Regions from separate parts of the Kitasatospora sp. NPDC004289 genome, predicted to be linked through region 2. Evidence: riboswitches for the same ligand, from Rfam matches in the RefSeq annotation. Region 2 holds a riboswitch; each other region holds the start of a gene.

Region 1 (7,541 bases), on a different contig from region 2:
CGTGCCCGTCACCGGCCAGACCTTCGCCGCCCTGCTGGTCGGCACCGCGCTCGGCACCCGCCGCGGCGTCGCCTCGCTCGGCCTCTACCTGCTGGCCGGCATGGCGGGCATGCCCTGGTTCGCCGAGGGCAGCTCGGGCTTCGCCATGCCCAGCCTCGGTTACGTGATCGGCTTCGTGCTGGCCGCCGCACTGGTCGGCGCCCTGGCCCGCCGCGGCGCGGACCGCAGCCCGCTGCGCACCGCCGGCGCGATGGTCCTCGGCAGCCTCGCCATCTACGCCGTCGGCGTCCCGTACCTGGCCCTCTCGCTCGGCGTCCCGCTGGCCCGCGCGGCCGAACTCGGGCTCTACCCCTACCTGGTGGGCGACGGCCTGAAGGTCCTGCTGGCCATGGGCGCGCTGCCGCTGGCCTGGAAGCTGCTGCGACGCGACTCCTGAGCCGGCGGACCGGCGGCGGCCCGGGCACACGCGCATGCCACACTCTTACGCATGCGCGTGTACCTGGGTTCCGACCATGCCGGATACGACCTCAAGAACCACCTCGTGAAGTGGCTCCAGGAGAACGGCCACGAGCCGGTCGACTGCGGCCCGCACGTCTACGACGCCGAGGACGACTACCCGCCGTTCTGCCTCCGGGCGGCCGAGCGGACCGCCGCCGACCCCGAGGCGCTCGGCGTCGTCATCGGCGGCTCGGGCAACGGCGAGGCGATCGCCGCCAACAAGGTGAAGGGCGTGCGCGCGGCGCTCGCCTGGAGCGAGCAGACCGCCGAGCTCGGCCGCGAGCACAACAACGCCAACGTCATCAGCATCGGCGGCCGGATGCACACCGTCGAGGAGTCCACCCGCTTCGTCGAGGTCTTCCTCAACACCCCCTACAGCGGCGCCGAGCGCCACACCCGCCGCATCGAGATGCTCGCCGACTACGAGACCACCGGCGAACTCCCCCCGATCCCGGCCCACCACCCCCAGGGCTGATCGGCGCACCTGGCTGACGAGAGTGGTCACACCGGGGGCGCGGGGAACTGCGCGCAGGGGAACGGCAGCACCGGCAACTGGCTGACGGAGCTTCAGTTGCCGGTGAGCCGCCTTCCGATTCGCGCAGTTCCTCGCGCCCCTGGGTCGCTGCCTTCCGGTGCCCGCTAGAAGCCGTGCGGCAGCCAGGGGGCGACGTCCGAGGCGAAGGCCCGCGTCGCCTCGGTCAGGGCGCCGTCCCGCAGTTCGGAGACCAGGCCCGCCGCGGCCAGCGCCGTGAGCCGGACGCCGCCGAGGTAGGCCGCCCCCAACTCCCGGACGTCGAGCGCCAGGTCGGCCGCCGCCTCGGTGCGGACGCAGCTCGCGCCCTTGCCGGGCCCGTCCGAGTGCAGCCGCCACCGCCCGGCGTTCCACGGACAGAACGCGTCGGACACCTCCAGCACCACGTCCACCGGCGCCGCGTACCCGCGCTGCTCCAGCGCCGCCCCGAGCTCCACCAGCCGCACGTACATCGAGTCGACCAACTGCGGCTCCAGCCGCCGCGGATCGTCCACCAGGTGCAGCAGCGCGTCGTCCACCGGGCGGCTGCGGAACCGCACCCGCCCGGTCAGGTCCAGGCCCAGCAGGAACTCGACCAGCGCCGCGCGGACGCCCGGCGTCCGGGCCTCCAGGTCGCGGACCCGGACGGTGCCGTCGGCGATGTCCGAGACGTTCCAGTCCATCGCGACGGCGTACCGGGCGTAGCCCAGCAGCTGCCCGCTCGCCCGGTCCTCGGCCACCACGCACTGCAGCGGCGAGGCGCCCTCCCGCCCGCCGGCGGGGTCCTTCAACGGCAGCTTCTCCCAGCCGGGCTGACGGGCCAGCATGCCGGGCCGGTGCGGGACCAGTTCCGCGTACAGCTCCTCGCAGGCCGCCACCACCGACTCCGGTGCCACCAACCGCAGCCGTACCGAACGGTCCACCGGGGCCCGCAGCCCGACCCGTCGGGGCACGGTGACCCCCATCCGCCAGGTGCCGAGGCCGTAGCCGAAGCGTCCGTAGATGAGCGACTCCGAGGCGGTCAGCACCGCCAGTGCCTCGCCGCGCCGCCGGACCTCGTCGAGCTGGTCGCGCATCAGCCTGCTGAGGACGCCCCGCCGCCGGTGGGTGGGCAGCACGCCGACCATGGTGACGCCGGCGGCCGGGACCACGGCACCGCCGGGGACGGCCATCCGGAAGCTGAACGCGCTGGCGCCGCCCACCGGGTGGTCGCCGTCCCAGACCCCGACCGAGCGGTCCAGTTCGGTCAGCTCCCGCCACAGCTCCCGGTCCTCGGGGAAGTCCTCGGACCCGCCGAAGGCCACCTCCAGGTTCCGGTACCAGCGGTCCCAGTCCTCGGCGGCGAGCGGGCGGAAGTCCAGGGCGTCACCTGGCATGTCGTCAGAAGTCGTACGGTGTGCGGTCATATGCCAAGAGCTATCACCGAGCATCCGTCGTGCGCGACCGACATTCGACGGGGGTCCCCTTCGCGCCGCCGCCGCGCCGCCGTCGCGTGCCCGCCGGGCCCACACCGGACCCACACCGTCCGCACGGCCGAAACCCGCTGAACCCTCACCCGTGAACGCGCCCGGCGCCGCCCCACCCGTCGACGGCACCGGGTGCCGGTGGATAAGGTCAAGGCCCATGGCTGGCAGCACGCCGGGCTCCGAGCCCCGGACGACTGGCACGGGCCAGGCCGCAGCGGCGGCCGACGGCCCGTGGACGGCCCGGTTGCGCGGCAGGCTGTACCGGGCCCGCCGAGTGCTGCGCCGGACCGCCGTGGACCACTTCCGCGGGGACGCCGCCGACTGGCTGGCCTTCGGGGTGCTGTTCGCCGCCGTCCCGCTGCTGGTGCTGCTCAACGTGCTGATCCCGGCCTGGGCCCCGCCCACCGCACTGGTGCTGCCGATCCTGGCCGGGGCGCTGCTGCTGCGGCCGGGCACCCTGGTGCTGCTCTACGCGGCCGCCGCGCTCGGGCTCTCCACCGAGTCGCTGATCCACACCGGGGAGCGGGTGGCCAGCGACCACCCGGACACCTACGTCTTCGGCGTGACCCCCGGTGCCGCGCTGGTGGTCGGTGCGGTCGGGGTGGCCGGTCTGCTGCTCGCCCAGTTCCGCAGCCGGGTCGGGGTGCCCTGGCGGGGCGGCGGCTCGATGCTGTTCGACCTGCGCGAGCGGCTGCGGGTGCAGAGCCGGGTGCCCCCGCTGCCCGAGGGCTGGTCGGCGGACATGGCGCTGCGCCCGGCCGGCGGCCAGTCCTTCTCGGGCGACTTCGTGGTGGCGGCCCGCACCGGGCCGGGCCGCCGGGTGCTGGAGGTGGTGCTGGCGGACGTCTCCGGCAAGGGCATGGACGCCGGTTCGCGCGCCCTGCTGCTCTCCGGTGCGTTCGGCGGCCTGCTGGGCTCGCTCCCGGCGCACGAGTTCCTGCCCGCGGCCAACGGCTACCTGCTCCGCCAGGACTGGGACGAGGGCTTCGCCACCGCCGTCCACCTGGTGCTCGACCTGGACACCGGCGAGTACGAGCTGCTCTCGGCCGGCCACCTGCCCGGCATGCAGCGGCACGCCGGCACCGGCCGCTGGGACGTGATGGAGGCCCCCGAGGGCGGGCTGCTCGGGGTGTACGACGGCGCCAAGTTCGAGGGCGTGCGCGGCCGGTTGGACCGCGGCGACGTGCTGATGCTCTGCACCGACGGCATGGTGGAGGTGCCCGGCCGTGACCTCACCGAGGGCATGGACCGGCTGATGGGCGAGGCGGACCGGCTGGTCGGGGGCGCCCCGTTCGCCCAACTCGGCGGCCGCGGCTCGGCGGTGAAGCTCATCGAGTCGGTGGCCAAGGACGTCAACGACGACCGCGCGGTCCTGCTGCTCTGGCGGGGCTGACCGACTGTCAAGTCCCGACGCCGATCTTCGGCCATTCCTGGGGCATAGTCCGGAAAGTGGATCTAGGACCGCCCGGAGCCGCCAAGTGCCAGTTGGGGCGGCCCTGCCGACGGACCGTCAGGCCTGCTCGGCTATCGTCTCGGTCGGCGGAAATTCGTCTCACATCGCAGGATCTTCGGGGCCTGCTCACGGCAAGTCCTTTACGCAGTCCGCACGAACGACCACACTGAGTCCGGGTGGGACGGTCGGTTCTCGGGGGGTCCGGGGGATTGCTCGGGGGATTGGGCCCGCCACGAAACTCGCTACGTAGAAAGAGGAAGTGAGTCCGGGTGGCCTTCTCCGTCTCAGCCCTGGTCCTGTTCGGCATCATCTGCGTGATCTTCATCCGCAACAAGCAGTTGAAGACCAGCCATGCCATCATCGCCGCGCTCTTCGGCTTCATGCTGAGCCAGTCCACGGCGGCCAAGCCGATCCAGGACTTCCTCAGCCAGCTCGCGCAGACCATCTCCTCGGTCGCCAGCTGAGCAGCCGCCACCCCGGCCAGCCCGGCCGGGAGGCGTCCGGTCGCGGGCCCGCCTGACGGTGGGTCAGCGCCGTCCCCGCCACCAGCGCGCGAGTCTTCCGCGCGGTGGTGCGGGCGCCGCCGCGCGCTCCGGCGGTGCCTCGGGCTCGGGCGCGAACACCAGGAACAGCCGCGCCCAGCAGAGCCGTTCGCCGCGCGGCCAGTCCTGTGCGCGCAGGGCCCGCGAGGCCGCGCTGCTGACCCGGCCGTTCACCCGCACCTCGGCCACGTCGTGGCCGGCCTTGCCGCCGAAGAACAGCTTCACGCCGTTGACCTGGCCGGGCACCAGCTCCGGCAGCACGGCGGCGGCCAGCGCGGGGGAGGAGTGCTGCTCCGCGAGCCAGTCGGCGAGCAGCTCCGAGCCGGTGCCGAAGGTGGCCGCCGGGCTCTGCACCACCCGCCAGCCGGGGAACTCGGGAGTGCTGAACGCGTGCCCGCCGTCCAGGAGTTGGAGCACGGCGGTGGCGGTGGTGCCGGCCCAGATCATCACCGCGTTGTCGAGCTGCTCGGCGTCGTCGCCGCCGAAGCCCGCCGCGCAGTCCCAGACCACCGGACCGTCGCCCCGGCCGAGCTGGAGGACGTAGCCGAGGTCGACGTGGCCGGTGGTGCCCCGCTCGGCGTGGTCGCGGACCGCCACGGCGGTGGTGCCGGGCCCCCGGACCACCGCACCGTCCACGGTGAACTCCAGGCCCAGGCGGGCCATCTCGCGGACCACTCCGCGTCGGATGACGGCCAGCCGCTCCTCGTGGGGCACGGGCGGATCTCCTCGGTGCCGCCCGGACGGCGGCGCTCTGTTCTCGAACGGGAACCTCGAACGGCGAGCGTATCGGCCTGGCGTGACCGGTGTCACGGCGCCTGCCGACGGAGCGCGCAGGGCCGTACCCGGACCGTCGCATTCGACACCCTGCGTGCACGGAGGATCGGCCCAGGGTCAGCGATCATGGCCGCCAAGGGCCGAAGTCCCCGGCCCGGAGTGACTTTGGTCCCGCCCGATCGTCGTTGATCGTTCAACCCGGGGTTGCCAGCGGCCGGGGCGATGGGCTTAGCTGCGGATCCAGTCCGGCGGATCGACCGGACGGGCCCACCGGGTGGAACGCCGAGTCCTGCCACCATCCGGAGCCTCGAACAAGCACAGCCATGGCAGGAGTGGGGGACCCACAGGTAAGTCGCCGTACCGGTACGCCGGTCCGGCTAGGGGTGAAGCCGCGCCAGCGGCCGGGCATCTCCAGCCCGAACCCGACAGCTCACCTCACAGGCGTCGGAGAGGAAAGCCCCATGGGCAAGCACCGTCGCGTCCAGCTGTCCCGTCTGACCCGCATCGCGGTCGCCACCGGTGTGGTCGGCGCCGCGTTCGCCGTCCCGGTCAGCGCCGCCAGCGCGCACCAGAGCCACACCCCGGCCGCCGCCCCCGAGGCCGCCGCCGTCACCGCCGTGGTGGCCGAGTCCGCCCCGGCCGCCGCGCCCGCCCAGGCTCCGGCCGCCGCCCCGGCCGCCGAGGCCAAGGCCTACCAGGTCGTCAGCGGCGACACCCTCTCGAAGATCGCCTCCGCCCAGCAGGTCGAGGGCGGCTGGCAGAAGCTCTACCAGGACAACCGGTCCGTCATCGGCGGCAACCCGAACCTGATCTACCCGGGCCAGAACCTCTCGCTCGCGGGTACGGCAGCGGTCGCCGCCCCGGCGCCGGCCCAGACCCCGGCCCCGCAGCAGCAGTCCAAGAGCACCGAGTCCGCGGACACCACCAAGGCCTCGCGCTCCAAGGCCTCCACCCCGGCCCCGAAGGCCGCGACCCCCAAGGCCGCCGCCCCGCAGGCCGCGGCTCCGAAGGCCGCCGCGCCCAAGGCCGCCGCCCCGAAGGCCGCCGCGCCCAAGGCTGAGACCTCCACCACCGTCGCCTCCGGCGGTTACGTGGCCCCGGTCAGCGGCGGCACCTCCACCGCGTACCACGCCTCCGGCTCCAGCTGGTCCAGCGGCTACCACACCGGTGTGGACTTCCGCGCCTCCACCGGCACCAGTGTGAAGGCCATCACCTCGGGCACCGTGGTCAAGGCCGGCAACGGCGGCGCCTACGGCAACGAGGTCGTCATCCGTCACGCGGACGGCAAGTACTCCGAGTACGCCCACCTCTCCTCGATCGGCGTCTCGGCCGGCCAGACCGTCTCGGCCGGCCAGCAGATCGGCCTCTCGGGTGCCACCGGCAACGTGACCGGCCCGCACCTGCACTTCGAGGTCCGCACCGGCGCCTCCTACGGCTCCGACGTCGACCCGGTCGCGTACCTGCGCGCCCACGGCGTCAACGTCTGAGAAGACTGAGACGACGTCAGAAAGGCTCCGGCCCCCGGTCAGTGACCGGGGGCCGGAGCCTTTCGCGGAGCGGGTGACGAGAATCGAACTCGCGTGACCAGTTTGGAAGACTGGGGCTCTACCATTGAGCTACACCCGCACAGGACGCCCCGTGGCCGCGTGCTGCGGTCCCGAGGACAGGGTCAGCGTACCTGGTCGGGTCGCCTGCTCGCACACCGCTTTGACGCTCCGGCACGTCGGGGCCGCCCGCCGGGACCGTCAACGGCCGCCCGTGGGAACGGCCGTGGGGGTGTGGGGTGGCGTGTACGCTTCCTCTCGGCACCACGGGGTGTGGCGCAGTTTGGTAGCGCGTCCGCTTTGGGAGCGGAAGGCCGTCGGTTCGAATCCGGCCACCCCGACAGTGCGGCAGGGTCTCGTCCGAAGGCGGGGCCCTGTTGGCGTCCCGGGGGCCGTCCGGGGGTCCTCGCGCGGGGTCCCGTCATCCGTGTGGCAGCACCCTGGCGTCCGCCTTTCGTGCTACCGGTAGGATGGGCGGCTGGCGGTAGTCCCTGCGCAGATCCGTGCAGGTCAACCGCCCGAGGGCGAGGAGTCAAGCTCACCGTCCACCCCCTTGTACGGGAGATGCAGCTCCAACCGCCCATCGCCCGTCTCGCCCGCACCGCGCCCGGCCCGCCGGCCGGCAACGGCGGAGACAACCTGACCGCAAGCCCATAGGAGACCCAACCGTGAAGAGCGCCGTCGAGACTCTGAACCCGACCCGGGTTCGACTCACCGTCGAGGTGCCTTTCGAGGAGCTCAAGCCGAGCCTCG
Region 2 (7,541 bases):
ACCGGGGCCCCGGCGGCGGCGGTGGTGACGGCGGCTATCCCGGCGTACTGCCCGGCGGGGGTGCCGAGCAGCCGGTCGAACTGCTCGGCGGTGGCCGGGTGGCCGATCAGCAGCTTCCCGGGCCAGCCCGCGCCCCAGACCTCACCGACCAGCGGCACCGCCTGGTCGGCGGCGGCCGCGGTCCGGGCCAGCTCGGCCGGGGCGGCCTGGCCGAACACCAGGCAGTGCCTGCCCGGCGCCACCGAGACCGGGCCGAGGTCCCAGGGGGCGGCGGGGCCCTCGGGCTGCTCCTGCGTCAGCCGCCAGCCTCCGGTGCCCCGTTCGAAGGAGAGCCGGCGCCGCAGCACCGCCGGGTACTCGTCGTACTCCGCGACCCGCCAGCCGAGCTCGGCCCTGAGCGTCACGCCGGTGCCCGCCGGCTCCGTGAACTCGGTGATGCGGTACGAGAGTTCGGCCAGCGGAAGATCGGCCAGCCGGCGCAGCGCGGCCTGCCCGGCCTCCCCCGCGGGCAGAGCGGCCGCGTCGTGCCGCAGCAGTGCGCGGGCGCGGTCGGCCAGCAGTGCCTCCAGCTCGGGCCGGACGGCGGGCACGGTGGCCGCCGCCGTCGGCCCGGAGAACACCGGGGCGGCCGACCGGCCGCGGGGCGGGGAGAGCTGCACCAGCCCGGCGGCCGCGAGCAGCAGCGCGGCCCGGCGGGAGAGCGGCGGGGCGGAGCCGGACGCACTCCGGCCACCGGCTGCTGTCATACCCGGACGACTCCGGTGACGGGCATCGCGTTGACGCTCTCGTAGCGCACCCGGGCGCCGGGGTAGGGCGCGTGCACCACGACACCGCCGCCGGCGTACATGCCGACGTGGTGCATGTCCCTGTAGAAGATCACCAGGTCTCCCGGGCGGGCGTCGGCCAGACTGATCCGCTGGCCCGCGTTGGCTTGCTGCTGCGAGGTCCGCGGCAGGGTCACTCCGGCCTGCCGCCAGCTCCAGTACATCAGACCCGAGCAGTCGAAGGTGCGGGGGCCGGTGGAACCGTACACGTAGGGCGAGCCGATCTTGCTGGCGGCGGCGGCCAGCGCGGCGGCGGCCCGGCCGGAGGCGGCCGGGAGGTTGCCGAGGTCCACCCGCTCCCCGCCGCGGGCCGCGCGGCGCTCGGCGTCCCGGGCGTCGTCCGCCTGGAGCCGGGCCCGCTCGGTGGCGCCCAGACCGTTCAGCAGCCGCTGCGCCTTGGCCAGGCGCTGGCGGATCTCCTGCTTGCTCTCCGCCAGGGTGCGCCGCACCGACTCCAGCTCGGCCAGCTTGGCCGAGGTCTCGGCGCGGCGCTGGTCCAGCCGGCGCTGACGGTCGATCACCTGGCGCAGGGTGTCGTTCTGCCGTTCGCTGACCTGGTCCAGGGTGCGGGCCCGGTAGAGGTAGCCGGCCGGGTCGGAGTCCAGCATCAGCTGCACGGCCGGGTCGATGCCGCCGGCCCGGTACTGGGCGGCGGCCACCGAACCGAGGTCGGAGCGCAGCCGGTTGAGCTCCTCCTGGGCGGCGGCCACCTGGTCCTGGAGGGTGCCGGTCTCGGCCTGCAGGACGCGCTGCTGCTCCTGGGCGGCGTTGGCGCGCTCGGAGGCCTGCTCGGCCTCCTCGTAGATCTGGTCGACCTGGGCCTTGACGTCCTTGCGCGAGGTCGGCTCGGCCGGGGCGCCGGGCGCGGCGGCCGCGCCCCCGGCCGCCGCCACGCCGAGCACCGTGGTGGCGGCGGCGGTGAGCACCAGCGCGCGGGTCAGCCGGCGGGCGGCCGGCAGGGGGGAACGAGACACGGCGGCGGCTCCTGTGCGGCCGGGCCACCGCCGCCGACCAGGTGGGCGGGCGTCCTGACGGAGGTCCGGGGGCAGACGTTAGCGAGTCGCGGCGATCTAGTCCAAACCCCTACAGGGCCGAATATTTGACCACTAATCGGACAGCTGATCCACCGTCGGGAAACGCCGCAGGCCCGGCACGGGGCCGGGCCTGCGGGCTGTAGGACGTTCGGGTGGGTCAGACCCGGACGATCGCGTTGATCGGCATCACCGTGGCGGACTCGTGCCGGACCAGGGTGCCGGTGCGCGGGGCGTGCACGATCTGGCCGCCGCCGACGTACAGGCCGACGTGGTGCCGGTCGCCGTAGTAGATGATCAGGTCGCCGGGCTTGGCGTCGGCGATGTTGGTGCCGATGTTGGTGCCGGCGCCGGCCTGCGACTGCGAGGTGCGCGGCAGCGAGATCCCGGCCTTCTTGAACGACCAGACCATCAGGCCGGAGCAGTCGAAGGAGTCCGGGCCGGTGTCGCCCCAGCCGTAGGGCTTGCCGATCTGCGCCTCGGCGGCGGCGACCACGGTCGCGGCGAAGGAGCCGGCCGGGAGGGAGCTCAGGTCGGTGCGGCTCTCCGAACGGGAGGCGCGCTCGTCACCGCCGGAGGACTGCGGCTTGGCCGCGGACTTCGCCGCGGCGGCCTTGGCGCTCGCCTCGGCGGCGGCCTTCTGCTCGGCCTCGCGGATCTTCTGCTTCTCGGCCGCGTCCAGCGAGTCGTACAGGGCCTGGGCCTTCGCCAACTTGCCCTGGACGTCCTCCTTCTGGGCCTTCAGCTGCTGGCTGGTCTTCTCCAGGTCGGCCAGCTTGCCCTGGGTCTCGGCCTTCTGCTGGTCGAGCTTGTCCTGCTCGGTCTTCAGCTGCTTCAGCGCGTCGGCCTGCGAGACGCCGACCTGGTTGATCGCACCGGCCTGGCCGAGGAAGGCGTCCGGGCTGCTGGAGAGCATCAGCTGGACGGTCGGGGATATCCCACCGCTGCGGTACTGCTCGGCGGCGATCTCACCGAGGCTGGCCTGGAGGGCGTTCACCTGCTCCTGACCGCGCGCCACCTCGTCCTGGAGGTGGCCGACCTGGGTCTGCAGGGCCTGCTGCTTCTCGGTGTTCGCGTTGAACTGCTCGGTCGTGACCTCGGCCTGCTCGTTGAGCTGGTCGATCTGGCTCTTGACCTCGTCCTTGGAGGGCTGCGGGTCGGCGTGCGCTCCGGTCTGGCTGGAGAGGACCACGGCGGCGGCCGCGGCGGCCGTCATGATCGAGACGCGGGTACGACTGGCAGGCTTGGGACGACGATGGGACGCCACGAAGGCGGACTCCTTCTTCCTACGTCCGCCTACCGGGTGAGCTGACGGGTTCGGGCTGGAAGGTAGCCCTACGACGTCTCACCCCCGCACCGTCTCGCGACGGCCCGGCCGGCCTGACGCCGATTCACCCCGAGGAACGTGGTTCCCCGGCTCCGATCGGCAGCCACCCCCTCGGGGGTCCCCTGTCGGGCAGTCAACTCTCCCTGCCCCGCTGCGTCTCGAACTCGGCGGTAACCACCGCCGCCGCCCAGGCTGGACGATCGACAGTGCGGTGGTTCGACAATGACCCTAGTAACCCAACCGTGATCGGTTCAAATCCTTGTAAGAAAAAAGACGGAAGAAAGTCCAAGTGCATTTGTGATTGCGACCGACCGTGATCACGAATGCACGGTGAGCTGAGATTTCGCCCTCCGGAGACGACGGAGGGCCCGCCGGAGGTGTCCCACATCACAGCGGGATTCCGGCGGGCCCGGGCGTGTCACGGGGCGTCAGTTGCCCCGGCTCACACCAGTTGTCCGTTATGCCGTGCTCGGCTGACCGGCCGTCAGACGCGGCGGATGGTCTTGATCGGCATCACGTTGGCGGGGGCCACCTTGACCACGTCACCGGTGCGCGGCGCGTGCACCATCATGCCGTTGCCGATGTACATGCCGACGTGGTGCGCGTCGCTGTGATAGATGATCAGGTCGCCCGGCTGGGCGTTGGCCACGTCGTTGCCCACGTTGGTGCCGACGCTGGCCTGCGACTGCGAGGTGCGCGGCAGCGAGACGCCGGCCTGCGCGTAGGCCCAGACCATCAGGCCGGAGCAGTCGAAGTTGTTCGGGCCGGTGGCGCCCCAGACGTACGCGCGGCCCTGCTTGCTGAGCGCGGCGTTCATCGCGACGCCCGCGTAGCCGGCGGCCGGCGGCAGGGTGCTCGGGTCGATCCGGGTGGCGCTGCGGGAGGAGCGGTCGCCGCTGGTGATGGCGGCGCGGTCGGCGGCGCTCAGCTGGTTGAGGAGGTTCTTGGCCTCCTGCAGCTTGCGCTGGACCTCGTTCTTGGAGTCGTTCAGGGCCTTGGTGTTGCGGTCCAGCTCGGCCAGCACCGAGGCGGCCTCGGCCTTCTGCTGGTCCAGCCGGCGCTGCTGGTCCTGGAGCGAGCGCAGGGTCTGCGCCTGGGTCTGGTTGACCTGGTCGGCGCTGGAGGCCTTGCTCAGGTAGCCGTCCGGGTCGGAGGCGAGCATCAGCGCCACCGACGGGTCGACCCCGCCGTTGCGGTACTCGTCCGCCGCCACGGCGGCCAGGCCGGTCTGGAGCTGCGTCATCTGCTCCTGGCCGCGGGCCACCTGGTCCTGCAGCTGGTCGGCCTGCTTGCGCAGCTGGTCGGCCCGCTCCTTGGCGCCGTTGTAGCGCTCGGCGGCCTGCTCGCCCTCTTCGTAGAGCTTGTCGACCTGGGCCTTGACCTCGTCCTTGGTCGGCTTCGCGGGGGCCGCGTAGGCACCGGACTGGGCGGAGACGGCGACCGCGGTCGCAGCGGCGGCGGTGAGCACGATGACCCGTGCGCGGCTCGGCTGCTTGGGACGGCGGTGGGAAGCCAAGGTGACGAACTCCTTCAGCACTCCTGGACGCCCACCCGTTCGAGCGATAGTCCAGAAAATAGGTTTGACGCCTGACCCTAGTGAGTCAGGAGCCGTCGCGCCACTCCCCTACCGGGACGAACTTCCCTACGCACAGCGGCTTTCACGAGACGGACACAAACGCGCCACGCTCCCCTGACCGGACATCAGAAGAGTTCACGGCCTGGACAGCCGCCGGAGCAGCAGCATCGAGGAGACCGGGCGCGCACCCGCCTTCTTCACGCCGTCCGCCACCTCCTTGTCGGTGGAGACCACCACCACCGGCCGCCCCTGCGGCTCGGCCCGCACCAGCCGGCGGATCAGCTCGTCCGCCGTCTCGCCGGTCCGGCTGAAGCGCACCCGCACCCCGCGCGGCGGCGCCATGATGACCGGAGCGTCCAGGTCCTGACCGTCGAACACGCAGGTCACCTCGGCCTGGGTGCGCTGGGCCAGCATCGCCAGCCCGCCCAGCAGCCGCATCCGCTGCTGCTCCAGCGGCAGCGTCGGGTACCCGGTCTTGGTCACGTTGTAGCCGTCCACCACCAGGTGGACCTGAGGGATCGCCAGCAACTGGTCCAGCAGCGCCGGATCGTCCTCGGCCAGCGCCCGCCGGGCCACGTCGTGCGGCGAGGCCGAGCCCGGCACCACCGCGTCCACCAGATCGGCGGGGTGGAGCTGCGTCACCGGCAGCGCAAGCTCCCGCTGGAGGCCCTGGGCCGACTGCAGCACCGTGTCCAGCAGCAGCCGCAGCCGCATGTCCTCGACGCTGCGGCCCTCCCGGACCGAACGGCGGCCGGTCTCCAGCGCGCCCTCCAGCTCGGTGATCCGGTGCCGCAGCCGCCGGGACTCCGCCTCGGCGGCGCTCAGCTCGGCGGACGCGGCGGCCCTCGCCTCCGCCAACTCGGCCTGCGCCTTGCGGGCCTCGGCCTGCGCCCGCCGGGTGTCGCTCTCCAGGCTCCGCACCTTCTTGCGCAGCGACTCCGCCTCGCGCCGCACCCCCTCGCCCTCGGCGCGCTGCCGGTCGAGGTCGGCCCGGGCGTGGGCCCTGGCCTCCGCCAGCTCCTCCTGGAGCTTCTCCACCAGCCGCTCGGCCTCGGCCGCCGCCCCCTCGGCGCCGGCCCGCTCGGCCAGCTCCCCGGCCTCCGCCACCAGCGCGGCCCAGCCGGCCGGGCGGACCAGGTAGGCGGCGGCGGCCACGTCCATCGGATCGGCCGCGCCCGGCACGCTGCCCGACTCCAGTGCCTTCACCAGATCGGGCTGGCCCAGCCGCAGGCGTTCGGCTATCCGCTGCCGGAAGGCCGGGTCCGCCTCCAGCGCGGCGGCCAGCGCGGTGGCCGCGTACTTGGCCCGGCGGGCGGGGGTGAACTTGGCGTACTGCCGCAGCGAGGCCGGGAGTTCACCGGCGGGGAGCCCGCCGAGGGCGTCGGCGGCGATGCCCACCACGCGGTGGCGGACGCCCTCCGGGAGCGGACGGCCCAACTGCTCGCCGTGGGGCTGCTCGGTGTCCTGGGGAACGGGGCCCTCGACAGTGAGGCCCTCGACGGTGGGGCCTGCGGTGGTGGGGGCCTCGGTGGCGAGGTCCTCGGTGGTGGGGTCCTCGGAGGCGGCGGCCGCAGGGGCCGGCCCCGCCGGGGGTCGCTGCCCCTGCGGTTCGGCTGTCCCCCTGGCTGCGTCCACCACGTCCTCGGCTCCGATCCTGCTGCGCGGGGTCCGCACGGCCGTTTGCCGCTGCCCTCAAACACACCGCTCTCTGCAATTGTCGCGGGTACCGTGCCCCGGCCCGACACGCGCCACACGCCGGGCGGGCCGGGGCACCCGCGATCTCAGGAGTCCTGCTGCTCCGCGGCGGCGTCCTCCGCCCCCGGACGGGCCACCAGCTCGACCTGGTCGACCGCGTTGCACCAGCGGCAGCGGACCGACTCGACGGTCTCGGCGAGCACCTCGGTCTCCTCCACCTTGGACTCACCGGCCAGGTCGAAGTGGAGGAACTCCACCGTCCGGGCGGAGCGGGTCACGTCGAAGCGGGTGAGGTTGCCGCAGAGCGTGCAACGCCAGCGGGTCTCGGCGGTGGGGAGCGCGATGGTCATGTGCCAAGTCCTCTCGTTGGTGCCGCGCGATCGGCGGTCACCCAGGGTCCGGGAGGCCAAGCCTATTGCCTGGCCGGGTGCCCGCGGACCGGGCGTCCGCGATCCGGTCCGACGGATTCCGGCCCGCCCCGCGGGTCCCCCACATGCAGCAGGCCCGGGTGTGCCGGACCGGCCCCGGAGGAATGCCTGCACCCATGGCCACCCCCGTCCTGGACCCGCCCGGCACCCGCGACCTCCGCCCGCCGGAACGGGTCCCCGTGGTCACCTGGACGCTGATCGGCCTGAGCCTGCTGGTCCTGCTGGTCTCCCCCAGCGCCGGCCTCAACCCCCGCTACGGCACCGGCCCGGCCCGGGTCTGCGCCGAGCAGCGCTACGAACAGCGCTGGGGGGCCGTCCCCGCCGAGCTGCTGGCGAACCGTCCGCTGACGCAGGACCGGCTCCGGCAGCTGCCGCCCGCGTCGGCGGACTGCCCGCCGCTGGTGCCCTCGCCGCACAAGCTGGTGCTGCTCTCGCCGCTGACCGGTCTGTTCGTGCACGCCGGGTGGGCGCACCTGCTGGGCAACCTGCTCTTCCTCTTCGTCTTCGGGCCGGGGGTGGAGCAGCGGTTCGGGCGGGTCCGGTTCCTGCTCGGCTACCTGATGGTGGGTCACCTCGCCACCTACGGCTGGGCGCTCGCGCAGACCGGCGGGCCCGAGTCGGTCCGCGCCCTGGTCGGGGCCTCCGGGGCGATCGCCGGAG
Region 3 (7,541 bases), on a different contig from region 2:
CCCCGCCTGGCTGGCCGCGCGCCGCTCCGAGGACCCGACGCCCGAGGACGTGGCCGAGGCCCTGGCGACCCTGGACGCCGCCGACCGCGCATGGCTGCTGACCTCGCCCCGGCTGGCCGAGCGGATCCCGCCGCGCCCCGGTGTGCTCACCAGCGAGCCCGCTGCCTGGACTGCCGACGGTGCGGGCCGCGTGCTGGTCGGGATCGACGGCACGACGGCCGAACTTCCGCTGCCCGCAGGCCCGATCGCGGTCCGAGCGCTGCGCGGGGCCGAGTTCCGCCGGGGCCCGGCTCCAGCCGCCCCGGTGGACGCCGCCCGTCCGGCCGGGCACGCGACCCACCCCGTCTTCACCACCGACGCCCGGACCCTGCTCGCCAGGGGAGCCCGGCCCGGCACCCTGCTCGCCGTCAACCTGCCCAACCACGGCGGCGGAACCGCGACACCGCTGCGGATGCGTCGCCACGACTTCCCCGGCCCGGTGCTCGCCGCCGGGCGGACCGGCCGCCGCCTCTTCGCCCTGTGCGTCGAGGGCGAGCGGCTCACCACCCATGTGATCGGCCGTCAGCTCGCCGACGCCGGCGGCTACTCCACCGAGCTCGCCACCTTCGGCCTCGATCCCGACCGGCTGGACGAGCTGCTCGCCGGGCCGGTGCTGCCGGTGCTGTTCCGGAGCGGGGATCTGGAGTTCCCGCTCGGCGGCCGGTGGTGGCGGCTCGGCCCGGACAGCGGGGCCACTGACCACGGCCCGATCGGCCATGGCAACCGCGACCGCACGCCCTTCCTCCTGTGCCGCGACCCGCGGCTCTTCGAGGGCCAGGTGCACGACGAGGCGCGCGGCCGGTTCCACTTCCTGCACAGCGCCGGAACCCAGGCGTGGTCGCGGGACAGCCGGACCTGGACGGTGCGCGCCGCCGACGGCGCCGTCGACCACGTCGCCTTCCGCGAGCAGGCCGAGGTGATCGGCCTGGTCCCCGGGCAGCGGCCCGCGCTGGTCACCGTCAGCCGCAACGGTCACCTCGTGCGGAGCGTGCGGTCGGACGGCGTGCGGACGCTGACCCGCTTCTCCGGCGGCACCGGGGAGCCCACCGTCCACCCGACCCGGCCGCTGATCGCCGCCGAGGTCCGACCCGGCCGGATCGTGGTCGGTGACGTGACCACCGGGCGCGTCCAGTTCCTGATCGGAGGCGTCGAATGACCGCCACCCCCGAGGCGGCGTTCCGCGCCGTCGTCACGGCCACCGGTTACGTCCTCGACGTGCCCGTGATCGGTGAGGACGAGGCCACCGCGCGCGTGCTCGAACTCTGGACCGACGGGGCCGACCTGCGCCGACTGCTGGACGGCCGCTGGCTGTTCACCCTGGCGGCCCCGGCGGAGGTCCGGGCCGACCGAGCTCCCGGGCTGCCCGTCCTGCGCACCGCCGCCGGCGGCTCCGCCACCCTCGGGGCGGACGCCCCTGACCTGACCGCCGGACAACTCGCCCTCGCCGCAGGCGGGTCGACGACCACCCTCGCGGTCGCGGCACTCGCCCCGCTGGACCCGGCGGAACGCCTGGACCTCACCGGGCTCACAGTGCACCGCCCGCGGCCGCTCGGCCCCGCCGTACCCGAGGCCGCGCCGGTGGCGGAGGCCCTCCCCGAACGGCCGCGCCCCGACCTGCGCGCGGCGGCCCGCATCGCACCCCCGACCGCACGGGCCCGGCGGCTGACGGCGGAGCGACCGGAGCGACCGGAGCGCCGGCCGCGGTCGGCACGGCAGCCGCGGCAGCCACGGCGGGGCGGTCACCGGCGGGCGCGGGTAGTGGCAGCCATCCCCGTCATCCTCCTGCTGCTGCCGCTCCTCTGGGTGGTCCTCACCTCGGCGGCCTCCGCCCAGCGCCTTCCCAGCTGGGGGCTGGGCCTGCTGGTCGCTTTCGCCGTGGTGTGCGTGCGCTCCTGGCGCGCCGCTCGGGCCGCGGAGGTGGCCGGGACGGTTCCGACGGCGGCTGACGGAGCGTCGGCTCCGGTCGGGGTGCGGCCCGGCCGACCGCGCTTCGCCTCCCTCCGGGCGTGGCTGCGTTCCGGGTGGGTCCTGCCGGCAGCCGGCTCCGCCCAGGCCGTGTCCGGCGCGGCGGCGGCTGACGGAGCGTCGGCTGCGGCCCGGGCGAAGCCGCGCCGGCCGCTGTTCGCGCCGCTGCTGGCGCGCCTGACGATGCGCACGGCGGGCGGACTGGTCCGCGGCCGCCAGGCCCGTTACCTGCGTGAGCTGACCAGGGCGTTCGAGCAGCACCAGTTCGAGGACGCGCTGCGCGACGCGATCCGGCTCTCCGGCGGGAGGGCGGCGGGCGAGGAGTCCTGGCTCACCCTCGGTCTGCCCCGGCGCCATGCCGGCGAGCTGCGTGCCACGCCCCGGGCCCACGGGCCGGGCGGCACCTCCGTGCTCTCCGGTCCTGACGTGCACCAGCACCTTGCCGCGCTCTACCGCGGCGCCGCCGAGCAGTTGGAGCGCTCGGGCCGGATCGACGAAGCGGCCTACGTCCTGGCTGACCTGCTGGACGCCCCCGCTGAGGCGGTCGGGCTGCTGGCCCGGCACGGGCGGCTGACGGCGGCCGCCGAACTGGCCGAGGGCCGCGGGCTCGCCGCCGATCTGGTGGTCCGCCTCTGGTGGCGAGCGGGCGAACGCACCCGCGCCGTCCGGACGGCCCACCGGACCGGCGTCTTCGCCCGCGCCGTGGAGCTTCTCTCGGCCGAAGACCCGGACGCGGCACGGGAGTTGCGCTCTGCCTGGGCGGAGGACCGTCGCGCGTCCGGCGACCGGCTGGGAGCGGCCGAGGCACTCTGGCCGGACCCGGCCCTGCGCCCCTCGGCCGCCGCCGACCTCAGCGCGGCGGTCGCCCTCGGCGGCCCGACCCGCAGCCGCGCCCTGCCCTACCTACTGGCGCTCGGCGCCGGCGACGCCACCCGGGCACTCGCGCTGGCCGTGCTCGACAGTACGGGGGACCCGGCCCTCACCGGCCGCTCGGTGCTGGCCGCCGGGCTGGCCCAACTGCCCGCCGCCGACCCGGCGGTGGACCGCGAGCTGGCCACGGCGGCGGCCCGCGCGGTGGTCCGCGACGGCGGGCTCGGAGGGAGCCTTCCCGAGCGGGAGGAGCGGGCCCGTCACCAACGGCTGCTCGGCCGGGCCGACCCGCTGGTGGCGGCCGACCTCGCCAAGCCACGCCGCCGACCGGCCACGCGCGGCGCCTCGGGGGCCGTCGGGCACACCGCCGCCGACCGCCCCGGCACGCTGCCGGTGCTGGACGCCGCCCTGCTGGGCTCCGGCTCCGTCCTGGTCGCCTGCGGCCAGGCGGGCGTGCGGCTGCTCACCCCGGACGGTCGTACCAAGGCCCAGTGGGACGTGCCCGCCGACCAGTTGGTGCTCGCCGACCACGGCGGGTCCGCCCTGCTGGTGGCCTCCTACGGGCAGACCCGCGAGGTCTCGCGGCTGGACCTCGCGACCCGCACCGTCCGGCCCTGGACGACCCTGCGCGCCTCCTGGCTGGCCCGCTCCTACGACGGACGCCACCTGATCACCGCTGACGGCGACGGCATCGTGGTGCTGGACGCCCTCGCCTCCGGACCGACCGCGGTCTGGCGCGAACTCGGGCGCGAGGAGAGGCTGGTGAGCGGCGTGGCCCGCTCGGCCGACGGCTGCGCGGCGGTCGTGGCCTCGGCGCTGCCCGACGGCTCACCCCTGCTCGAACTCTGGCACTGGGAGCTGCCGGGCTGGCAACTGCGCTCCCGGCAGCGGCTGGAGGGGTACCAGCCGGGGCAGTCCGTCCCCTTGGCGGCCGGGGGGTTGCTCGCCGCCGAGCAGCCCGAGGCCGACGGACCGTCGGACGACGACAGCACCGTCCTGCGGCTGGTGACCGGCACCGGCCCCGGCCACCGGCTCGCGGCCGCCGAGCCGGACGGCCCGATCGGCGACGGCGACCACTGGGCCCTCCCGGCCCTCGACGCTGCGGGCACCGGCATCCTGCTCCACGCGGGCAGCGGTCCGAGCGCCGTCCCGGCTGCGACCGTCCACTTCCCCGGGGCCGACCTCCGGCACGCCCCGGGGCTGCGGCAGCACGCGGACGCGGTCACCTACTGGCACCGCTCCGGCCGCATCCTGGCCACCAGCACGGACGGCACCACCCTCCGGGCCTCCCTCCGCGTCACGGGCACCCACTGACCGCCCCTAGGCTGGTCGCCGACGCCCGACGGGCGTCGAGCGAGAGGACGGGTGAAATCGGCGTGGCCGTAGTCGAGTTGAGGGTTCGGTTCGGAGTCGACGACCGGGAGCTGTCCGAGCTGCACGCGCGGGCCTTCGGCGCGGACGCCGGGCCGGCCGTCACGCCGTGGGCGAGCCGGCTGGAGCGGCACAGCCTCACCTGGGTCGGTGCCTTCGAGGCCGAGCGGCTGGTCGGCTTCGTCCACGCGGTCTGGGACGGCGGAAGGCACGCCTTCGTGCTGGACACCGCCGTCCACCCCGACCACCAACGCCTCGGCATCGGAAAGCGGTTGGTCGACGCGGTGGCCGAGGAGGCCTTCCGCGCCGGTTGCGACTGGGTGCACGTGGACTACGAGCCCGAGAACGCCGACTTCTACGAGGGGGCCTGCGGCTTCCGCCCGACCCCGGCCGGCCTGCGCTCCCGGCACCGGACGGCCTGAACCGGCGCGTCCGGTCTGTGAGCTGCGCTACAGCACCGCTCACCGACTCGTACGCGTCGGAACGGCTGCTAGCCTGCTCCGAGTCGCCCGCTCCGCGCGGGCCCCTCCGGTGGGACGCCGAATCCCGTCCACCCGCCGGTGGCCTTTCGAGCACGGACACGGACGGGAGCGGGGGAACCAGGTCAGCCGCCTGCTGCCCCCCGCCAGCGCCCGTGCGTCCGCGGTGGCCGCCGCAGGCTCGGGGTGAAGCCGCTCCCACAGCCGCGGCCGGGCCGTACCTCCGGTCCGAACCCGACAGCTCACCTCGCAGGCGTCGCAGAGGAACCTGTCCATGCGCTTTTCTGCCACCCCTGTACGGGTCGGCGCGGTGGCCGCAGCCGGCCTGCTCGCCCTGCCCCTCCTGGTCAGCACCCAGGCGTCCGCCAGCGGTCCGACCGTCGTCGAGGACCGGATCACCCCGGCCCCGGCGGTCGCCGGACCCTCGGTCACGGCCTCGCTCGCCGTGCACTCCTCGCGCTGCTTCACCGCGGACAGCGTCGGGGTCGCCGTCCGCGACGCGGCCGGCCGCCGGACCGACTTCCCCGGCGCGGCCCGGAACGTCCGGATCTGCCCGAGCGGAACCACCGTCACCACCGGCGCACTCGACCTGCCGGCCGGCACCTACACGGAGTTCGGCCGCTGGCGGGGCCTCGACGGCCGCTGGCACAACCTGCCCACCCACACCCTGACCGTGGGCACGGCGCCGACTCCCACCCCGACGCCCACCCCCACCCCGACGCCCACCCCCACCCCGACGCCCTCGCCGACGCCGACGCCCTCGCCGAGTCCGAGTCCGACGCCCACCCCCACCCCCACCCCGAGCCCGACCCCGACGGCGGCGCCCAGCACGCCCGCAGGCATGCGCGCGCTGCCGGACCCGCTCTACGGCGTCACCGTCGACGACGTCTCCAAGCTCTCCGCCATCGTGGACTCCTCGCGCCACCTGGCGCGCACCCCGACCACCCGCCTGGTCTTCGACGAGACCGAGGGCCCGAGCTCCTACACCGCGGCGGTCGACCAACTCCAGCCCGTCAGCTACCTCATGGGCGAGATCCTGGACTCCGAGTTCGTCAAGAACTTCTCGCCCCAGGCCTACCACGACCGCGTCGCCCAGTACCTGAACGCCTTCGGCGGCAAGGTGGACGTCTGGGAGATCGGCAACGAGGTCAACGGCAACTGGCTCGGCAGCTACGCCGACGTCTCCACCAAGATCACCGACGCCTACCGCCAGGTCGAGGCGGCCGGCAAGCGCAGCGCGCTGACCCTCTACTACGACATCGGCTGCGGCAACGGCCCCTCCGAGCTCGACCCGCTGGCCTTCACCAAGCAGTACGTCCCGGAGGACATGCGCAACGGCCTGGACTACGTGACCCTCAGCTACTACGAGGGCCAGTGCAACAACATCCGCCCCAGCGCGGCGACTTGGACCTCCTACTTCCAGCAGCTGCACGCCCTCTACCCGAACGCCAAGCTCGGCTTCGGCGAGATCGGCCTCCCCGACGCCGCCACCTCCTCCACCCAGGCGGCGGCCCAGGCCATGCTGACGTACTACTACGGCCTGAAGATCGACCTGCCCTACTACGTGGGCGGCCACTTCTGGTGGTACTACGCCGAGGACATGATCCCCTACGCCACCAAGCCGCTCTGGCAGACCCTGAACACGGCCCTCCAGCGCTGACCCCACCCGCCGGTCGGGTGAACCTCGGCCGCGGTCGGAGGGGCGGCGGCGTGACGGCACGTCGGGTGTGCGCTGATGGTGCGGCCCGACCCAGGCCGCACCCCGGAGGATGATCCGATGCCGATCCGCCCTACCACCGGCCGTGCCCGTCGGTGCACCGCGACCGTGGCCGTGGCCGTGCTGCTGCTCGGGGCGGCGGGCTGCTCGGACGACAAGGACGGCGGGGGCGGGCCCAGTACGACGCCCACCCCCGCCGCCACGGCCTCGGCCAGCCCGTCGGCTTCCCGCTCCGCCACGGCCTCCGCCTCCGCCACCGCCTCCGCCTCCGCAACGGCCTCGGCCTCGGCTTCGGCGAGCCCGTCGGCCGGCGCCTCCACGGCGGCGACCGCCACCACCGTCGTCATCCGCGACTTCACCTTCACCCCGGCCGAGCTCACCGTCGCGCCGGGGGCCAGGATCACCGTGACCAACGAGGACGGCACCGCACACACGCTCACCGCGACCGGCAGCGGCGGCTTCGACACCGGCACCCTCTCCCGGGGGCAGTCCAAGACCATCACCGCCCCGTCCACGCCCGGGAGTTACCCCTTCTTCTGCACGCTGCACCCGACCACCATGAAGGGCACCCTGACGGTCCGCTGATCAGGGCAGCCGCTGCTCGGCCCAGATGACCTTGCCGCTGCCGGTGTACCGGGTGCCCCAGCGGTCGGAGCACTGGGCGACCAGGAAGAGCCCGCGCCCGCCCTCGTCGGTGGTGGCCGCGTACCGCAGGTGGGGGGAGGTGCCGCTGCCGTCCCAGACCTCGCAGACCAGGGTGCGGGTGCGGAGCAGACGGACCTTGATCGGGGCGCGGCCGTAGCGGATGGCGTTGGTGACCAGCTCGCTGAGGATCAGTTCGGTGGTGAAGGCGAGCTCGTCCAGGCCCCAGTCGGTCAGCAGCCGCGCCACCTCCGCGCGGACCGCGCGCACGGCGGTGGGCTCCGCGGGCACGTCCCAGACCCGGACCTGACGGTCGGTCAGGGCGCGCGTGCGGGCGACCAGCAGGGCGACGTCGTCGGTCGGGGCGGTGGACGGCAGGGCGCCGAGCACGTCCTCGCAGGTCTGCTCCGGGTCGCGGTCCGGGCGGGCGAGGGCGGCGGCCAGCTGGTCGAGCCCGC
Region 4 (7,541 bases), on a different contig from region 2:
GAGACCACCCGCCTGACCGGCCCCTGACGGCACGTCGGTAGCCTGACCGACGTGAAGCAGCACACGCACCGCAAGACCGACGGGCTGATCACCGCGTACGACCTCGCGTCCGGGTCCGGGGCCCTGGCACCGGCCGCCCGGTTCACGCCGACCAACGGTGACCGACCGATCGCGGTGGACTTCACCGCGGGCTTCCGTCTGGCCTGCTACACCACCTCGGACGCGGTGGTGTGCCTCTCGGCCGACAGCACCGAGCTCTGGCGCCACCTCCTGGGCCCCTGCGCCCCGCAGCACTACGTGCACTGGCCGAACTGCGCCTTCTCCCCCGACGGGCGGACGGTCTGGGTCTACCGGCCGGACGTACTGGCCGGGCGCGGGCCGGTGGACCGCTGGGAGGTCCTGGACACCGCGACGGGCGAGCCGCTCGACGGGACCGAACTGGACACCGCCGGCCACGGCGGCTCCCAGCACTTCCACCCGGCCGACGGCCACGTGCTGCTCGAGGTGGGCGAGGGCCAGGACGGGGCCGCCGTCTTCCGCGCCTCGCTGCGGGACGGCCGCCTGGAGGTGGTGCACTACCCGTGGCCCGACCGCTGCCTGATCGATCTGGCACCCGACGGCACCCAGTTCATGACCGTCGCGCACGACCAGACCGACGTCACCTTCCACCGCTACCCCGACGGGGAGGAACTGCTCACCCTCGGCGTCGACGACTTCGAGCCGGGCCGGCCGAACGCCGTGCTGGAGTGGACCGGCGGAGGCTACCTGACCGACGGGACCGCCGTGGTCACCACCGCGGGCGAGGACGAGGAGACCGAGGAGGAGTGGTACCGGGACCACCTGGTCGACCTCGCCACCGGGACCGTCGGTCCGTTCGCCTCGGGCCGTACCCACTCCTCCACGACCACCCCGCTGGGTGACGGGAGTTGGCTCCTCGGCGACCCGGACGGCCCGCCGGTCAGGCGGTGCGGCCCAGCGTAGCGAGGTAGGCGCGCCAGCCGCCGAAGCCGGTGATCTCCTGGTGCACGCCGCGCTCCAGCTGGCCGCGGGCGAGGAGCATCGAGAGGCAGGCCGAGCCGTCGGCCAACTCGATGACGCCGAGCTCGAGTTCGGCGGGCTCGCCGGGGAGGATGACGTCACGCAGGTGGGCCAGGTCGACGTCGTACAGCTCGCCCTCGATCGCGGTCTCCACCGCCGGGTCGGCGAGCAGGCCGGGGCACTCGTCGCGGATGGAGAAGAAGCGGTAGCCGGGGGCGGTGGTGACGGGGCCGAGCAGCGCGTCGGCCACCGAGGCGTGGAACGGGCCGCCGACCATGGCCTGGCCGTTGAAGAAGATGCGTGCCATGTGCGTGAAGTTCCTTCCGTGACAAGGCCGTACGGCCACCCCGACCCGGGGTGGCCGTACGGTTCGTACTAATCGGCGCGGCCAGTGCTCCAGCACGGCAGGCGGCAGGGCGGCCGCGCCTCGCTAGATTGGTGATCAGTCGAGCAGCGGCAGCGCGGGCAGGGTGAGGAAGTCGACGAACTCCTCGGCCAGCGAGACCTGTTCGAACAGCCGGGCGGCCTCGGCCCAGCGCCCACCGGCGTACGCGGCCTCGCCCAGCTCGGCCTTCAGCGCGTCCAGTTCCTCGGCCACCAGCCGGCGGACCAGCTCGGCGCTGGCCTTCTCGCCGGTGTCGGCGAGGACCACGTCGTTGCGGATCCACTGCCAGATCTGCGAACGGGAGATCTCGGCGGTGGCGGCGTCCTCCATCATGTTGAAGATGCCGACCGCGCCGAGCCCGCGCAGCCAGGCCTCGATGTAGCGGACGCCGACCTGGACGGCGTTGTGCAGTCCGGCCTCGGTGCAGCTGCCGCCCGCACCGGCGATGTCCAGCAGCTGAGCGGCCGTCACCGGCTCGGCCGGGCCGGGGTTCTCCTTCTGGTTCGGCCGCTCGCCGAGCACCGCGTCGAAGGAGGCCCGGGCGACCGGGACCAGGTCGGGGTGGGCGACCCAGGAGCCGTCGAAGCCATTGCCGGCCTCGCGGTCCTTGTCGGCCTTGACCTTGGCCAGCGCGGCGGCGTTGACCTCGGGGTCGCGGCGGGAGGGGATGAAGGCGGCCATGCCGCCGATCGCGTGGGCGCCGCGCTTGTGGCAGGTCTGCACCAGCAGGCGGGTGTAGGCGGCCATGAACGGCGCGGCCATGGTGACCGAGTTCCGGTCCGGGAGGATGTAGTGCTCCCCGGCGTCCCGGAAGTTCTTCACGATGGAGAACAGGTAGTCCCACCGGCCGGCGTTCAACCCGGCGGCGTGGTCGCGGAGTTCGTAGAGGATCTCGTCCATCTCGAACGCGGCGGTGATGGTCTCGATCAGCACCGTGGCGCGGATGGTGCCGTGCGGGATGCCGAGCGCGGCCTGCGCGTGGGTGAAGACCTCGTTCCAGAGCCGGGCTTCCAGGTGGCTCTCGGTCTTCGGCAGGTAGAAGTACGGGCCCGAGTTCGGGTCAGCCTCGCCCTTGGCGATCAGCCGGGCCGCGTTGTGGAAGAAGTACAGGCCGAAGTCGAAGAGGCCGCCGGAGACCGGCACGCCGTCGACCAGCAGGTGGGTCTCGTCCAGGTGCCAGCCGCGGGGGCGGACCACGACGGTGGCCAGCTCGGCGGCGGGCTTGAGGGCGTAGGACTTGCCGGCCTCGGTGGTGAAGTCGATCCGGCCCTCGTAGGCGTCGATCAGGTTGACCTGACCGCTGACCACGTTCTCCCAGGTGGGGGCGGTGGCGTCCTCGAAGTCGGCGAGCCAGACCTTGGCACCCGAGTTGAGCGCGTTGATGACCATCTTGCGGTCCGTCGGGCCGGTGATCTCGACCCGGCGGTCCTGGAGCGCGCGGGGAGCGGGGGCGACCTTCCAGTCACCGGCGCGGACCTCGGCGGTCTCCGGGAGGAAGTCGAGGGTGCCCGCGGCCGCGATCTCGGCGCGCCGGGCCTTGCGGCGGGCCAGCAGTTCCTGCCGGCGGCCTTCGAAGGCGCGGTGGAGGCCGACCACGAAGGAGACGGCCTCGGGAGTGAGCACCTCCTCGCTGCGGGGGACGCGCGGACCGGCGACAGTGACGACCGGAGCGGCGGAGGGGGCGCCGACGGGGTCCTGGTCTGCAGCCATGGGCAGAACACTCCTTGGACAGTTGAGCCAGCAGGGAGGCTCCGGTGGGTGCCTCCTCGATACCGACCCACCTACTGGCGGGTTCGGTTCTGTAAGGTGGAGACTAGTTTCCGCGATACAGAATTTCAACGGTTTGTTGAGGTAGATCGCCGGGACTCTACTCCTCCTCCACAGCAGAAGGGAACGCCGGTGGCCACCACCCCCGCTGCAGCACCGTCCGGGGCCGAGCGAGCCGGCGGCGGCGTCCAGTCCGTCGAGCGCGCCTTCCAGCTGCTCGAAGCACTCGCCGACTCCGGTGGCATCGCGACCCTGAGCGAGCTCTCCGCCAGCTCCGGCCTGCCGATGCCGACCATCCACCGCCTGATCCGTACCCTCGTGCAGCAGGGCTATGTCCGCCAGGACACCGCCCGCCGCTACACCCTCGGCCCGCGGCTGATCCGCCTCGGCGAGACCTCCGGCCGCCTGCTGGGCAGTTGGGCCCGCCCGTACCTGGCCGAGCTGATGGAGGCCACCGGGGAGACCGCCAACCTGGCGGTGCTGGAGGGCGGCGAGGTGGTCTACGTCGGCCAGGTGCAGTCCCGCCGCTCGATGCGGATGTTCACCGAGGTCGGCCGTCGGGTGCAGCCGCACTGCACCGGCGTGGGCAAGGCGCTGCTGGCCCAGCTGGACGAGCCCGAGGCGCGGGCCGTACTCGGCACCCAGCCGCTCCAGTCGCACACGCCGTACACCGTCACCGACCCGGACGAGCTCTTCGCCCAGCTGGCCCACGCCCGGGCCTCCGGCTACGTGGTGGACGACCAGGAGCAGGAGATCGGCGTGCGCTGCATCGCGGTCGCCGTCCCCGGCGCGCCGACCCCCACCGCCCTCTCGGTCTCCGGCCCGGAGGCCCGGATCCGGGCCCTGGAGGCACAGGCCGGGGAGAGCTCGCTGGTCCCCGTGATGCGCCAGATCGCGACCCGACTCGGTCAGGTCCTCGCCCCCTGACGTCAGGTCAGGCCCGCCCGGCCTCAGTCCGGATCGAGGTCGGGCGGGCCCGCCTGCGCCGCCGTCAGCTGGAAGACCGTCAGCTCCGGCTCCACGCCCACCTCGCGGAACAGCCGCGGCGCGGCGGCCAGCTTCGGATCCGCCCGGACGGCCTCCAGGGTGGCCTTGTCCCGCCACAGGCTCTGCACCCGCCAGCGGCCGCCGGGCCCGCGCAGCAGTTCCGTCCTGATCAGCCCCTCCGGCAGCGCCCCCGCCACCAACTCCCGGTACGACGTCACGAGTTGGGCCTCCTTGTCGGGGCCGACCACCCCGGAGACCTCGCTCAACACCTGTCCGGACATCGTCCTCACCTCCGCCAGTCCTCCACGCTACGCCGTTACAGTCTGTACAGGGAGTACGGCACTGAGCGAGCGGAGTGGACCATGGGTGGACGGAAGCTGACGGCCGTGCTGGCGGGGGCGGCGGCACTGGCCCTGGGGACGGCCGTGCCGGCCAGTGCGGCGCCCTCGCACTCCGACCTGGAGGCGGTCCGGATCGACGCGGATCCGGCCCCGCCCGGCGGCGTCACCACCGCGCACGGTTTCGTCGCCAACCGGGGGCCGGACCGGACCGCCTCCCCGTTCCGGGTGACGATCACGCTGCCGGCCGGCTTCACCTTCGAAGGCCCGTACTTCCCGGCGGACTGCCGGGCCACGGCCGGGCACCACGTACTGACCTGCACCTTCCCCGCCGGGCTGCCCCCGCTCCGGACCGCCAGCGCGAACGCCCCGGTCCGGGTGGACCTGGACCTGCCCCCCGGCACGCAGGCCGAGGGGCAGGTCACGGTGTACAGCGCGGACGACACGGACCTCGCGAACAACTCCACGCCGTTCACGCTCACCGTGGGCTGAATCAGCGGTAGACGCGGACCCAGTCGGCGGCGAAGTCGATCGGCGCGGTGCCGGACGGCCCCGGGTGGTACTTCCCGGCACCCACCGAGAGGTTGAGGATCAGGTAGGCGGACCAGCTGGACCCGACGCCCTGGTTGTCGGAGAAGACCTTGACGCCGTTCACGTACCAGTCGACGGAGTTCGCGCCGTAGTACGTGCCGATGGTGACCCACTTGTCGTGGCCGATCGCGGTGGCGTCGGTGAGGTACTTCTGGCCCGACCTGACGTGGTTGGTCAGCTCCAGCAGCGCGGCGTTGTCCGGGTGGTACTCGAAGGTGTCGATCTCCCCGTTGCCGTCCTTCCAGGTCCACAGGGCCGGCCAGGCACCCGCCTCGGAGGGCAGCTTGACCCGGGCCTCGGCGTAGTCGCCGGTCCGCACCTGGAAGCCCTGCGAGGAGTACTCGGTGGTGAGCAGCCCGGTGTCCCAGGCCTGCCTGCCGTTCTCCAGGGTGTGCGCGGAGGGCTTGGCCGTGAAGGTGGCCACACCGTTCGCGACCGAGACGCCGGACGGGTTCAGCCAGTCCAGCTTGTTGTCGTCGGGGTTGTGGTTGCCGTAACGGTAGCTGCTGCTGCGGTCGTTGACCCACTTGCTGCCGAGCGCGACGGGAGCGTCGAACTCCTCCGACCAGGTCAGCGCCTTGCCCGGCACGGGCGAACCACCCGGGGTCGGGGTCGGGGTGGGCGTCGGAGTGGGCGTGGGCGTAGGCGTAGGCGTGGGGGTCGGGGTCGGGGTCACCGAGCCACCGCCGACGGTCAGCTGACGGGACGGCAGGTTGTGCCAGCCCCCGTTCTGGTCCTGCCAGAAGCCGAACTGGGTGTACGTCCCGGCCGGCAGCGCCCTGGCACCGCTGGTGAAGGTCACCCCGCCCGGGCAGATCCGCACGTTGCTCGCGTTGCCGGGGAAGTCGAGGTTGCGCCCGGCGGCGTCCCGGACGCCGACGCCGAGGGTCTTGGCGGTGAAGCAGGAGCCGGAGTGCACGGTCAGGCTGGCCCGGCCGGCCACGTCCGCGGCCAGGGTGTTCGGGCTGAGCCGGTCCTGGGTGACGACGGTGACGGCCTCGGCCTGGCTGGCCAGCGGGGCGGCGGCGATCAGTGGTACAGCCACGAGGGCGGCCGCGCCGAGGCGCGCGGGAGTGACGGAGAAGCGCATGGGCAGGAGTCCTCTTTCGACGCCTGCGAGGTGAGCTGTCGGGTTCGGGCATGAGGGGACGCCCGGCCGCCCGTGAGCGGCTTCACCCCGAGTGCCCCTGCGCCGAGTGGGCGGGCAGGGGTCACGGACTGACCTGGTTCCCCCGCTCCTGCCCGTACTCGGTGTGGTCGAGTGACCGTCGACGGGCAGGCAGGACTCGGCGCCCCGGCGACGGCGTCCGCAGCTACACGAACTCCATGCAGGCTAGGCAGCTCCCCCACCGAGCGACAACGAGAGCTCCCTCACACCGACCGTCGGGGCCCACGACGGCTCCCACCGCGGGCCCCGACCGCTTCAGCAGGCGTTTCCGTGCGCTTCCAGGGTGAACCGGTCCTTGGGGGCGACCGCGTTCGGCTCGCGGACGCCGAACGGACTGGTGTTCCCCAGGGTGATGTTCACGTTGTGGAAGTTCGTGTAGTCGGCCGGAGTGTCCACCGGGGAGTACTCGACCTTCCCGCCGGCCGCCCGGATCGCTCCGGCCGTGGTCAGCTGGACCTGACTGTTCGGCAGCATCGCGGACGCCTCGGCGCCGGTCTTCCCCATCGAGCCGGTGAACACCTGCCCCCGGTCCTGGGACCGGGTGACCCCTCCGATGGCGACGACGTAGTCGTCCGGCACCTTGGAGCTCGGCGTGCTCGGGGCCTGCGGTCCGTTGCCCACCCAGCAGAAGCTGGTCTGCTGCGGCCGCTTCGGGCTCAGCAGGCCGAGCTTCTCGCCCACCCAGCCGGCCGCCTCCCCCAGCTTCCCGCCGACCTCCTTCGCGGAGTTGTAGATCCCCCAGACCGGGAACACCGCCCCGGCGCAACCGGAGCCGGCGTCACTGCCGGAGCCGCGGCCCGCCAACCACTCCAGGCCCCGCGCGCCGCAGTCGACCCATCCCGCCGCCGTCGAGGTCAGGGGGATCAGCCCCAACGCGGCGAGCTTGGTGTGCGCCACCTCCAGGTAGTCCGCGAAGTCCTCGTACTCGCCGGGGAGCGGAGTGAAGGGGCCGTACTTGTGGACCGTCCGGAGGAAGGTCGACAAGGTGTCCCAGTCGAGGTCCGGGTGGGCGGAGCGCCGGTCCGAGTCGCCGTTCCAGAACGCCTCCACGTCGCGCCGGTCGAACTCGGCGGAGACGGCAGCGGTGAGGGCGGCCCGGCGCAGCGCCTCGCGCATCACCTGCTGGGTCCGCTCGGCCGACTCGCCCGCGTTCCTCGCGGACTCACGTGCCTGCTCGACCGCGACCAGCGCGTCGTCGGCCGACGCCTTGGCCGCACTCGCGTGGTCCCGGGCCCGGTCGGCCGCCCCTTGCGCCCTGGCGGCACTC

Evidence for each region. Region 2 has a riboswitch for cyclic di-AMP ahead of ACWEPF_RS27575 (NlpC/P60 family protein). Riboswitches for the same ligand answer to the same signal wherever they lie in the genome.
Region 1: it holds a riboswitch for cyclic di-AMP, as region 2 does, so the genes downstream of both, ACWEPF_RS21740 (M23 family metallopeptidase) here and ACWEPF_RS27575 (NlpC/P60 family protein) in region 2, are expected to answer to the same signal.
Region 3: it holds a riboswitch for cyclic di-AMP, as region 2 does, so the genes downstream of both, ACWEPF_RS19300 (hypothetical protein) here and ACWEPF_RS27575 (NlpC/P60 family protein) in region 2, are expected to answer to the same signal.
Region 4: it holds a riboswitch for cyclic di-AMP, as region 2 does, so the genes downstream of both, ACWEPF_RS24700 (glycoside hydrolase family 16 protein) here and ACWEPF_RS27575 (NlpC/P60 family protein) in region 2, are expected to answer to the same signal.

The regions. Positions count from the first base shown of each region.
Region 1 is NZ_JBSGEL010000031.1:56,081-63,621, reverse strand. It holds gene ACWEPF_RS21770 (biotin transporter BioY) at 1-436, shown strand, start outside; gene ACWEPF_RS21765 (ribose-5-phosphate isomerase) at 488-973, shown strand; gene ACWEPF_RS21760 (GNAT family N-acetyltransferase) at 1,138-2,385, opposite strand; gene ACWEPF_RS21755 (PP2C family protein-serine/threonine phosphatase) at 2,633-3,868, shown strand; gene ACWEPF_RS21750 (hypothetical protein) at 4,198-4,392, shown strand; gene ACWEPF_RS21745 (DUF6348 family protein) at 4,456-5,184, opposite strand; cyclic di-AMP (ydaO/yuaA leader) riboswitch at 5,554-5,703, shown strand; gene ACWEPF_RS21740 (M23 family metallopeptidase) at 5,706-6,731, shown strand; tRNA gene ACWEPF_RS21735 (tRNA-Gly) at 6,800-6,870, opposite strand; tRNA gene ACWEPF_RS21730 (tRNA-Pro) at 7,056-7,129, shown strand; gene tig (trigger factor) at 7,457-7,541, shown strand, end outside.
Region 2 is NZ_JBSGEL010000048.1:9,275-16,815, reverse strand. It holds gene ACWEPF_RS27585 (hypothetical protein) at 1-746, opposite strand, end outside; gene ACWEPF_RS27580 (C40 family peptidase) at 743-1,798, opposite strand; gene ACWEPF_RS27575 (NlpC/P60 family protein) at 2,016-3,071, opposite strand; cyclic di-AMP (ydaO/yuaA leader) riboswitch at 3,133-3,294, opposite strand; gene ACWEPF_RS27570 (NlpC/P60 family protein) at 3,667-4,698, opposite strand; gene ACWEPF_RS27565 (NYN domain-containing protein) at 4,894-6,195, opposite strand; gene ACWEPF_RS27560 (hypothetical protein) at 6,540-6,803, opposite strand; gene ACWEPF_RS27555 (rhomboid family intramembrane serine protease) at 6,998-7,541, shown strand, end outside.
Region 3 is NZ_JBSGEL010000026.1:56,090-63,630, reverse strand. It holds gene ACWEPF_RS19315 (hypothetical protein) at 1-1,195, shown strand, start outside; gene ACWEPF_RS19310 (bpX6 domain-containing protein) at 1,192-4,188, shown strand; gene ACWEPF_RS19305 (GNAT family N-acetyltransferase) at 4,251-4,667, shown strand; cyclic di-AMP (ydaO/yuaA leader) riboswitch at 4,859-4,995, shown strand; gene ACWEPF_RS19300 (hypothetical protein) at 4,999-6,384, shown strand; gene ACWEPF_RS19295 (cupredoxin domain-containing protein) at 6,502-7,026, shown strand; gene ACWEPF_RS19290 (SpoIIE family protein phosphatase) at 7,027-7,541, opposite strand, start outside.
Region 4 is NZ_JBSGEL010000039.1:986-8,526, reverse strand. It holds gene ACWEPF_RS24735 (PE-PPE domain-containing protein) at 1-27, shown strand, start outside; gene ACWEPF_RS24730 (hypothetical protein) at 52-981, shown strand; gene ACWEPF_RS24725 (allophanate hydrolase-related protein) at 959-1,345, opposite strand; gene aceB (malate synthase A) at 1,481-3,133, opposite strand; gene ACWEPF_RS24715 (IclR family transcriptional regulator) at 3,323-4,117, shown strand; gene ACWEPF_RS24710 (hypothetical protein) at 4,141-4,458, opposite strand; gene ACWEPF_RS24705 (hypothetical protein) at 4,540-5,007, shown strand; gene ACWEPF_RS24700 (glycoside hydrolase family 16 protein) at 5,009-6,196, opposite strand; cyclic di-AMP (ydaO/yuaA leader) riboswitch at 6,203-6,370, opposite strand; gene ACWEPF_RS24695 (hypothetical protein) at 6,530-7,541, opposite strand, start outside.